Regions from separate parts of the Streptomyces sp. NPDC043726 genome, predicted to be linked through region 2. Evidence: riboswitches for the same ligand, from Rfam matches in the RefSeq annotation. Region 2 holds a riboswitch; the other holds the start of a gene.
The links. Region 2 has a riboswitch for ZMP and ZTP ahead of AC068Z_RS02890 (glycine hydroxymethyltransferase). Riboswitches for the same ligand answer to the same signal wherever they lie in the genome.
Positions count from the first base shown of each region.

Region 1: linked by a shared signal. The riboswitch ahead of AC068Z_RS04730 (bifunctional 5,10-methylenetetrahydrofolate dehydrogenase/5,10-methenyltetrahydrofolate cyclohydrolase) and the one ahead of AC068Z_RS02890 (glycine hydroxymethyltransferase) in region 2 are both predicted to bind ZMP and ZTP.

Region 1 covers NZ_JBWKCI010000002.1:186-5,044, reverse strand. Annotated here, with positions in the region: gene AC068Z_RS04750 (SDR family oxidoreductase) at 1-177, opposite strand, end outside; gene AC068Z_RS04745 (DNA-3-methyladenine glycosylase family protein) at 283-1,197, opposite strand; gene AC068Z_RS04740 (hypothetical protein) at 1,271-1,567, opposite strand; gene AC068Z_RS04735 (nuclear transport factor 2 family protein) at 1,874-2,239, shown strand; ZMP/ZTP riboswitch at 2,257-2,341, shown strand; gene AC068Z_RS04730 (bifunctional 5,10-methylenetetrahydrofolate dehydrogenase/5,10-methenyltetrahydrofolate cyclohydrolase) at 2,362-3,210, shown strand; gene AC068Z_RS04725 (CU044_5270 family protein) at 3,211-4,167, opposite strand; gene AC068Z_RS04720 (RNA polymerase sigma factor) at 4,160-4,693, opposite strand; partial or broken gene AC068Z_RS04715 (cbb3-type cytochrome c oxidase subunit I) at 4,839-4,859, shown strand, end outside.
Region 2 covers NZ_JBWKCI010000001.1:623,684-628,542, forward strand. Annotated here, with positions in the region: gene AC068Z_RS02880 (hypothetical protein) at 1-283, shown strand, start outside; gene AC068Z_RS02885 (hypothetical protein) at 383-1,126, shown strand; gene AC068Z_RS02890 (glycine hydroxymethyltransferase) at 1,325-2,773, opposite strand; ZMP/ZTP riboswitch at 2,808-2,897, opposite strand; gene rocD (ornithine--oxo-acid transaminase) at 3,000-4,205, shown strand; gene AC068Z_RS02900 (glutathionylspermidine synthase family protein) at 4,305-4,859, opposite strand, start outside.

The sequences.
Region 1 (4,859 bases), on a different contig from region 2:
GACGGCGTCGTGGTCGTCGTAGACGCCGGGTACGGCGGTGGCACCGGGCAGTTCGGGGGCTCGGGACGGGTTGCGGACCAGGAGGGTCTGCGGGATTCCGGCGGCGGCCAGTCGGCGGGCGATACGTCCGCCCAGGCGGCCGGAGGCGCCGGTGACGGCGTAGGTGGGCTCGGCCATGGCGTGCTCCTTGCGGGGGGGGTGCGGGGGTCGGCTGTCGATCCGTATCAGACGTGTGTGCGGTCGACAGGGGTGACACGCGCTGGTGGGCAGGGGTGACACGCGCTAGTGGAACGGTCCCGCGCGGGGCGCCCGGGGTCCGTGGCGCGGGGCGGCTCCCGGGCCGAGTTCGAGCAGGCGGACGACGCGGTAGCGATGCGGGCGCAACGGCTCGTAGAACGCCTCGATCTCGTCCTCCGCCAGCGGCCGCCCCAGGAGCGCCACGCCCGTGAGCGTGCCGAGGTGGTAGTCGCCCAGGGGCAGCGCGTCCGCGTCACCCAGGGCCCGGTGGCCGACCTGGGCGGCGGTCCAGACGCCGACGCCGGGCAGCTTCGCCAGCACGTCGTACGCCCGTTCGGGATCGCCGGCGCAGCGGTCGAGCCGTACGGCGTGGCGGGCGGCCTCGACGACGGTGGCGGAGCGGTGCAGGTCCACGCCCGCCCGGCGCCACTCCCAACTGGGTACGGTGCGCCAGATCTCCGGGGGCGGGGGCACGCGCATGCCGTCGGGCGCGGGGCCGGGCGGCGGCTCCCCGTACTTCCGGACCAGGCGGGCGAAGGAGGCGGCGGCGTCCAGGCCGACGACGCGCTGTTCGAGGACCGCGGGCACGAGGGCCTCGAACAACCGCCCGGTGCAGGGGATCCGTAGGCCGGGCAGGCGGTGTACGGCCCCGCGCAGCACGGGGTGAGCGGGCCGGAACAGTTCGGGCCGGTCGCCCTCGCCGAGTTCACGGCGCACGGAGTCGGCGAGTTCGGCCGCGCCGGGTCCCCAGACGTCGACGCCGAGGTCGTCCAGGCGGTACTGGCGGATGCGGTAGGTGACCGCCCCGGAGGCGGTGCGCGCGACGCGCCAGACGGTGCCGTCGGGTTCGACCCGGTGCGTGGGGTCGCGGGAGCCGCGGCGCAGGCTCGACAGGGTCAGCCGCGCGTCCACGGGGAAGCCGGGCCGCCAGCGCACGGACCGGTCCGGAGGCTGCCGCATGCCTCCACCCTCCCGGAAACCCCGAAGGGCCGCCCGGCGGTCCGGGCGGCCCTTCGGGGCGGGGTACGGCGGGTCAGTACTCGATGCCGGGGAGCAGACCGGTGACGGGGGCGGCCAGGTCGGTGACCTGGTGCAGCTGGTTCAGCTCGTGCACCCGGTTGAGCTCGTTCAGCTGCGCCGAAGGCCGCGGCATGGCCGCCTTGTGCTGCTCCGGGATGTCGCTCACGGTCAGTGAGTCGAGCATGCGGATCGGGCTGAGGTTCGCGCCGGGGGCGGCCTCCGCCTCGGCCGCGCTCGCCAGCGGCGCGGCGAGGCCGGTGGCCGAGACGGCCAGACCGACGGCGGCGACGATACGTCGAGTTGAGATCATGTTCGGAGCAACGCCGACGGGCCCCCGCCGGACACGGCCGCCGACCACGGCTCACCCGTGAGGCGGACCGGCCCACCACGCTCGCCCCGCCCGCAGACCAGCGCGCCCGCACCCGCGAGGCCGCCCCGAGGCCGCGGCCCCGACCGGGAACCCACCCCAGCCCCCCGACCGCGAGCGACGGCCGCCCGGCCCGGCCCCCGTGGTCGCCCCCGCTGCGCTTGCCGAGGCTGCCGGGGCGGAGGAGCCTCGTAGGTGAGGCCGTCGCGGCACGCTCCCCCGAGGCCGCGGGCCTTCGAGGAGGCAACCATGGGCAGCGCGGCACGCCCCGGCTTCGACACCGAAGCCCTGCGCCGGGGCATCGAGGGAGACACGGCGACGACGCTCCTGTCGCTCTACGCGGACGACGCCGAACTGCGCGTCGTGGACCGCAACACCCAGCCCAGCAGTCCCCGGGTCCTGCACGGCCGTGACGAGATCAGCGAGTTGCTGGAGGACGTCTACAGCCGCGACATGACCCACAAGCTGGAGCGCTGCGTCGTCGAGGGCGACACCGTCGCCTTCAGCGAGTCCTGTCGGTACTCCGACGGGGTACGGGTGCTCGCCGAGTCGATGGCGTCCGTGAAGGACGGCAAGATCGTCGAGCAGACGATGATCCAGGCCTGGGACGAGTAAAGGAGTCCGTTAGGGTGGGGGCGGGCCGTGACTGGCGCTGAGGTGGAGCACCACCGGGGAGCGGCCTACGCAGAGTCGATGCCGTGCGCCTGGGCGAACCGGAACAAGCCCAGGAGTGGATCATGTCTCAGGCACGGCTCATGGACGGCACGTCCCTCGCCCGCACGATCGTCGAGGAGACCGCCGAGCGAGCGGCCCAGCTCACCGAGCGCACCGGCACCACGCCCTGTCTGGCGACGGTTCTGGTCGGCGAGGACCCGGCGTCGGTCACCTACGTCCGGATGAAGCAGAACCGCTGCCGCAAGGCCGGCATCGAGTCCCGGCACGTGGCGCTGCCCGCGGCCACCACCACCGAGGAACTCGTCGCCGAGCTGCGGAAGCTGTCGGACGACCCCGGGGTGCACGGCATCCTGCTCCAGCACCCGATGGGCGCGCACATCGACGAGCGGGCCGCGTTCGAGGCGATAGCGCCGGAGAAGGACGTGGACGGCGTCACCTTCGCCTCCTTCGCCACGATGAGCTTCGGACTGCCGGGCTTCGTGTCCTGCACGCCCGGCGGCATCATGCGGCTGCTGGACGCCTACGACGTCGATCCCTCCGGCAAGCGCGCGGTGGTCGTCGGCCGCAGCGCGATCCTGGGCAAGCCGGCCGGCATGCTGCTGCTCGCCCGCGACGCGACGGTGACCTACTGCCACTCCCGTACGGCGGACCTGTCGGCGGCGGTCCGGGAGGCGGACATCGTGGTCGCCGCCGTGGGGCGGCCCCGGCTGATCCGGGGTCAGGACATCAAGCCCGGCGCGGTCGTCGTCGACGCCGGGTACAACGCGGGGAACGTCGGCGACGTCGACTTCGACTCCGCCGTCGAGCGAGCCTCGCTGATCACGCCGGTGCCGGGCGGGGTGGGTCCGATGACGATCGCCGTCCTGCTGGAGCAGACGGTGACCGCGGCCGCCCGGCAGCTCGGGGTGTGATCAGCGCGTCCAGGCGCGGTACGACATCACGTCACCGGCCCTGACGCCGTACTCGGGCTCCGCCGCGGCGAAGGTGCTCTCGAGTCCCAGGACGGCGCCGGTGGCCGGGTCCAGGATCAGCATCCGGCGGATGCCGGAACCGTCGTGCACGTACGCCTGTCCGACCCGTCCGAGCCGGTCCGTCACCCGGCCCACCGGCCTGAGCCCCTCGGCGTCCGCCAGCAGCCGGGTGAGCGCGGCCGACTCCCGGGCGCCGAGCGTCCAGGTGTCGAGCAGCACCCCGACGGCGTCGAGGAGTTGGCCGGTGTCCAGCCGGCTTCCGCTGTACGTGGCCTCCTGGAGGTAGGCACGCAGGCGCGCGGGGTCGGCGGGCGGCCCCGACTGGGGCGGGGCGTCGCTCCAACTGGGCGGGTACGTCCGCCTGCTGAGGACGTGGCCGTCGTCGACGAGTTCCCCGTCGTCGGTCAGCACCGGCCGGCCGGGGTGCGTGGGGTCGGTCGCCACGACGAGTTCCGTGTGGCTGCCGTCGGCCCGCCACCGCACGAGACGTTCCTCGGGGAGCGTGACCGGCGGCTCGTCCTCGCTCATCCCGAGGCTCCACGACCGTACGTGGGTGCCCTTGCGGAGCTTCGGCGCACCGTCGGCCGCCGCCGCCTGCCCCCTGTCGGCCAGGGTCCGCAGGGTTACGGGCGTGGCGTCGGCCCGCACCACGAGCGGGCGGGGTGCGGCGAGGGCGGGGGTGGTGGTCCGGTCGGAGAACAGCAGCGCCGACACGAGCGCGGCGACCAGGGCCGTGGCCGTCAATGCCCAGCGCAGGCGGGGCCGGCGGGAGGTCCGGTCGTTCAGCAGCCGGTTCAGGTGGCGTTCGGCGGTGTGGTCCAAGGGTCCGTCGCCGAAGTGGGGGCCGTCGGTCGGGACCGGGTTGGCGCCGCGGAGGAGGTCGAGTTCGTCAGCCATGGCCGTGCTCCTTGGCGGGGGTCGTGGGGCCGATGCGGTCGATCTCGGCTCTGAGCCGGCGCCGGGCCCGGTGCAGGCGCATGGCCGCGGCGCGGGTGCCGCAGCCGAGGGCGAGGGCCACTTCGTCGATGCCGAGTTCCTCCCAGGCCGTCAGCCGCAGCACCTCCTGGTCGGCCGGGGAGAGCCGGGCGAGGGCGTCGTGCACCCAGGCGCCGGGGGCCTCCGCGTCGGGGCCGTCCTCCACGTGCCGGCCGTGGGCCGCGTCGTCGTTGCCCATCCGGCGCACCAGTCGCCGTCTGCGGCCCTGGCCGCGTACCGCGTTCGCCAGGCAGTTGCGTGCCACGCCGTACAACCAGGGCAGCGGGGTCGCGGGCAGGTCGGCACGGCGCCGCCAGGCCACCGTGAACACCTCCGCCACCACTTCCTCGACGTCGTCCGTGCGCCCGTCGAGGCGCCGCGCGACATAGCGGCTGACCGCCCAGTAGTGCTCGCGATAGGCAGCGGCGAAGATCTCGTCGTTGCTCATGTCCCGTTCGTGTCCGGCACCCCCGGGATCGTCACACCCGGTCTCGGTGATTCTTGTCGCGTCCCCGAAGTGTGACGTGGGCCCGGGGCGCGGACACAGGCGGGTCGTGAGAGACCAAGTCGACAGAGACCGAAACGTCAGCAGCATCAAGTGGCTGACGACCACC
Region 2 (4,859 bases):
CGTGCGGGAGCAGCCGGAGTGGATCAGCCTGGGTGCCGGGGACGCCACGGCGCCGACGGAAACCGCCCTGTGGTTCGCGCGCCCGCATCTGCTGAGCTTCCCCCTGATCGGGGCGGACGGCTCCGCCTACACGTACAGGGAGCGGACGGCCGGACCGACGCTGCTGTGGATGCACGAGACGGACACGGCGGTCGACGGCACGCTGACGCTCCGGCTGGAGGGGGTGGCGTCGAGACAGCGGGCGGTGGAGATCGCGAAGTCGCTGGAGAAGTCCTCCGGATAGTCGGTCGGGGGTGGGAACCCCGGCGGCTCGGGCGGTGTACCAGAAGTGACACGCGGCTCGGGGACGGGCCGCACGGCGATCGACTTGCTGGGGGTTCGGATGCGCGGTCGAGTGCGTGGACTGGCGGCGGGATGGCGTCGGCTGACGGCGTCGGCGGGGGCGTTGACGGTGACGCTGGCGATGCTCGTGTGGGGTGCGGCGCCCGCCTCGGCCGGAGGTCCGACGAGCGTGTTCCTGGTCTCGCCGGAGACCGGTCGGACGGCGGGGCTGTACTACTCGGACCGGGAGTACGGCCGGCTGGACTCCCTCCTCAGGGCGGGCTCGTTCCGGGCCCCGCCCGAGGGCGTGCGGGCCGACCGGCGGATCACCCTCACCTGGCTCGTCCATGACACCAGCCCCTGGCGGGTCGACTGGATCTTCCCGGTCAGCGGGAGCGAGGACGTTTGGGTGCGCCGGGCGATGATCCCCTCCGATCCGACGACCCCGAGTTGGCACCGCGCCGCCGACCCCGGCCCCATCCGCGCCCTGCTGTCCGACCTGGACCTGCTGGGCCGCCCCGACTCCGGGGAGGACCTGTCCGCCTTCTCGCTGCGGGATGTGTACCGCGACGACTCGGCGGCGGGAGCGCCGGTCGAGCCGACCGAGCCGGTCGAGGCGGAATCCCCGCCCGCGCCCCGGAGCACGGCGGCAGCGCGCTCGGACGACGACACCGGCTGGTGGTGGGCCCTGGCAGGGGGTGCGGCGGGAGCGGCGCTGGCACTGGTCCTGCGGCCCTTCGCCACCCGGTGGCCGCTGGGCGGTCGGGGGGACCCGGGGCCCCGGCAGGAGCTGCGGGACGTGTGAGGCGGCGGGACCGGCGCTGTACGGCGGGACGGCGGCGGCCGGGGTGGGCGGCAGGCTCGCGATACGCCGCGCGGCGGCCCGGCCGGGTGCCGGACCGCCGCGTGAGGGGCCGCGTCAGCGGCTCATCGATCTGTGAGAGTCACCTTCGAGAGGCGACTTCGAGGATCGCTGCTCTTTGACAACTCAAGAGAGTGCTGATCAGCCGAGGTCGATCTCCGGGTACAGCGGGAAGCCGGCCACCAGGTCGGTCGCCCGGCGCGAGATCTCGTCCGCGATCTTCGCGTCCAGGACGTGGGCGGCCTTGGAGGGGGCACCGGATTTGGTGGTACCCGCCTCGGTGGTGGTGAGGACGCGGTCGATCAGGCCGGCGACCTCGTCCATCTCGGCGGCGCCGAGACCGCGGGTGGTCAGGGCGGGGGTGCCGATGCGGATGCCGGAGGTGTACCAGGCGCCGTTGGGGTCGGCCGGGATGGCGTTGCGGTTGGTGACGATGCCGGACTCCAGGAGCGCGGCCTCGGCCTGGCGGCCGGTCAGGCCGTAGGAGGTGGCCACGTCGATCAGGTTCAGGTGGTTGTCCGTGCCGCCCGTCACCAGGGTCGCGCCCCGGCGCATCAGGCCCTCGGCGAGGGCCCGGGAGTTGTCGACGATGCGCTGGGCGTAGTCCTGGAAGGAGGGCTGCCGGGCCTCGGCGAGGGCGACGGCCTTGGCGGCCATGACGTGCGGGAGCGGGCCGCCGAGGACCATCGGGCAGCCTCGGTCGACCTGGTCCTTGAGGGAGTCGTCGCACAGGACCATGCCACCGCGCGGGCCGCGCAGCGACTTGTGAGTGGTCGTGGTGACGATCTGGGCGTGCGGGACCGGGTCGAAGTCGCCGGTGAGGACCTTGCCGGCGACCAGGCCCGCGAAGTGGGCCATGTCGACCATGAGGGTCGCGCCGACCTCGTCGGCGATCTCCCGCATGATCCGGAAGTTCACCAGACGGGGGTAGGCGGAGTACCCGGCGACGATGATCAGCGGCTTGAACTCCCGGGCGGAGGCGCGCAGCGCCTCGTAGTCCAGGAGGCCGGTGGTCGGGTCGGTGCCGTAGGAGCGCTGGTCGAACATCTTGCCGGAGATGTTCGGGCGGAAGCCGTGGGTGAGGTGGCCGCCGGCGTCCAGGGACATGCCGAGCATGCGCTGGTTTCCGAAGGCCTGGCGCAGCTCGGCCCAGTCGGCGTCGGAGAGGTCGTTGACCTGGCGGACGCCGGCCTTCTCCAGGGCGGGTGCCTCGACGCGGGCGGCGAGGACGGACCAGAAGGCGACGAGGTTGGCGTCGATTCCGGAGTGCGGCTGGACGTAGGCGTGGCGGGCGCCGAAGAGCTCCTTGGCGTGTTCGGCGGCGAGGGACTCGACCGTGTCGACATTGCGGCAGCCGGCGTAGAAGCGGCGGCCGACGGTGCCCTCGGCGTACTTGTCGCTGAACCAGTTGCCCATCGCCAGCAGAGTGGCCGGCGAGGCGTAGTTCTCGGAGGCGATCAGCTTGAGCATCTCGCGCTGGTCGTGGACCTCCTGGCCGATGGCGTCGGCGACCCGCGGCTCCACGGCGCGGATGACGTCGAGGGCGGCGCGGAAGGCGGTGGATTCGTGGGACAGGGGCTGCTCGGACAAGTCGGCCTCCGGACGGCGTGGCGTTCAGCGTTCACGGTTCGGCCCAGGCGCACGGCACACAGTCACGACCGGGCCGCTCCCCGATGGTCGGTCCCATCCCAGCGCGCCAGTCACGGCCCGCTGGTCAGCCTACCGGGCGCGCCGTCGGGTGAAGGTCCCGCGTCCACCATCCGAGCAAGGATAGGAAGGGGGTCCCGCTTGTCTTCGGGTGTCTTCTGGAGGTGCCGTGACCACTACGGAAACCCTCATCGCCGCGGCCGAGGCGCACGGCGCGCACAACTACGCGCCGCTGCCGGTCGTCGTCGCGTCGGCCGACGGGGCTTGGATGACGGATGTGGAGGGGCGGCGGTATCTGGATCTGCTCGCCGGCTACTCGGCCCTCAACTTCGGGCACCGCAACCGGCGGATCGTCGAGGCGGCGAAGGCGCAGCTGGAGCGGGTGACGCTGACGTCGCGGGCGTTCCATCACGACCGGTACGCCGCGTTCTGCGAGCAGCTCGCGCAGTTGTGCGGCATGGAGATGGTGCTGCCGATGAACACGGGCGCGGAGGCGGTGGAGACCGCGGTGAAGACGGCCCGGAAGTGGGGCTACCGGGTCAAGGGCGTGCCCGCCGAGATGGCGAAGATCGTGGTCGCGGGCAACAACTTCCACGGCCGTACGACGACCCTGATCAGCTTCTCCACGGATCCGGAGGCACGGGCGGACTTCGGGCCGTACACACCCGGGTTCGAGATCGTGCCGTTCGGGGATCTGACGGCGATGCGTTCGGCGCTGAGCGAGAACACGGTGGCGGTGCTGCTGGAGCCGATCCAGGGCGAGGCGGGGGTGCTGGTGCCGCCGTCCGGCTATCTGGCGGCGGTGCGGGAGCTGGCCCGGGAGCGGAACGTGCTCTTCGTGGCCGATGAGATCCAGTCGGGGCTCGGGCGGACGGGGCGGACCTTCGCGTGCGAGCACGAGGGGGTCGTGCCGGACATGTACGTGCTGGGCAAGGCGCTCGGGGGCGGAGTGGTGCCGGTGTCGGCGGTGGTGTCCTCGGCCGAGGTGCTGGGGGTGTTCGGGCCCGGCGAGCACGGCTCGACGTTCGGCGGGAATCCGCTGGCCTGTGCGGTGGCGCTGGAGGTGATCGCGATGATGCGGACGGGTGAGTTCCAGGCGCGTTCGGCGGAGCTGGGTGGCCATCTGCACCGGGAGCTGACCGCGCTGGCCGACACCGGCAGGGTCACGGCGGTGCGGGGGCGGGGGCTGTGGGCGGGCATCGACATCGCCCCGCGCTACGGCACCGGGCGTGAGGTGTCGGAGAAGCTGATGGACCGGGGTGTGCTGGTGAAGGACACCCATGGCCCCACGGTCCGGATCGCGCCGCCGTTGGTGATCGGCAAGGAGGACCTGGACTGGGGGCTCGCCCAACTCCGGTCCGTACTGGGGGTATGACCGATCACTTTGGTCCGTACTGGCGGTGCAGCCGATCGGGTCGCCCCGGGCCCGGACCGGGCCGTACCGGCCTGGAGGGTCGTGTGCGCCGTACCGGCCTCAGAGGATCACGTGCGGGAGGAAGCGCGCGTACTCGTCCGTGATCAGTCCCGCCGACTCGCGGATGCCCAGGCCCGCCGACTCGTCCTCGACGACCCAGGCGCCGAGGACGACCCGGTTGCCGTCGAAGTCGGGCAGCGGGGCCAGCTCCTGGTAGCAGCAGGGCTCGTCGCGGATGACGGGGTCGGCTCCCGGTTCGTGGACGGTCACGCCCGCGCCCTCGCGGCCCAGCAGGGGTTTGGCGACGTAGCCGGTGGTGCGGGCCAGGTCGCGCGGGCCGTCGAGGTGGGCCGGGAGGAGGTTGGGGTGGCCGGGGTAGAGCTCCCAGAGGACGGCCAGCAGGGCCTTGTTGGACAGGAGCATCTTCCAGGCCGGCTCGATCCACAGGGTCGTCCCGGTGCCGCCGCCGTTGTCGAGGGTGTCCAGGACCTGGCCGGCGAAGCGGTCGGTGGTGAGCCACTCCCAGGGGTAGAGCTTGAAGCAGCTGCGGATGAAGCGGAGCCGGTTGTCGACGAAGCGGCCCGAGAGTCGGTCCCAGCCGATCTCCTCCATGGA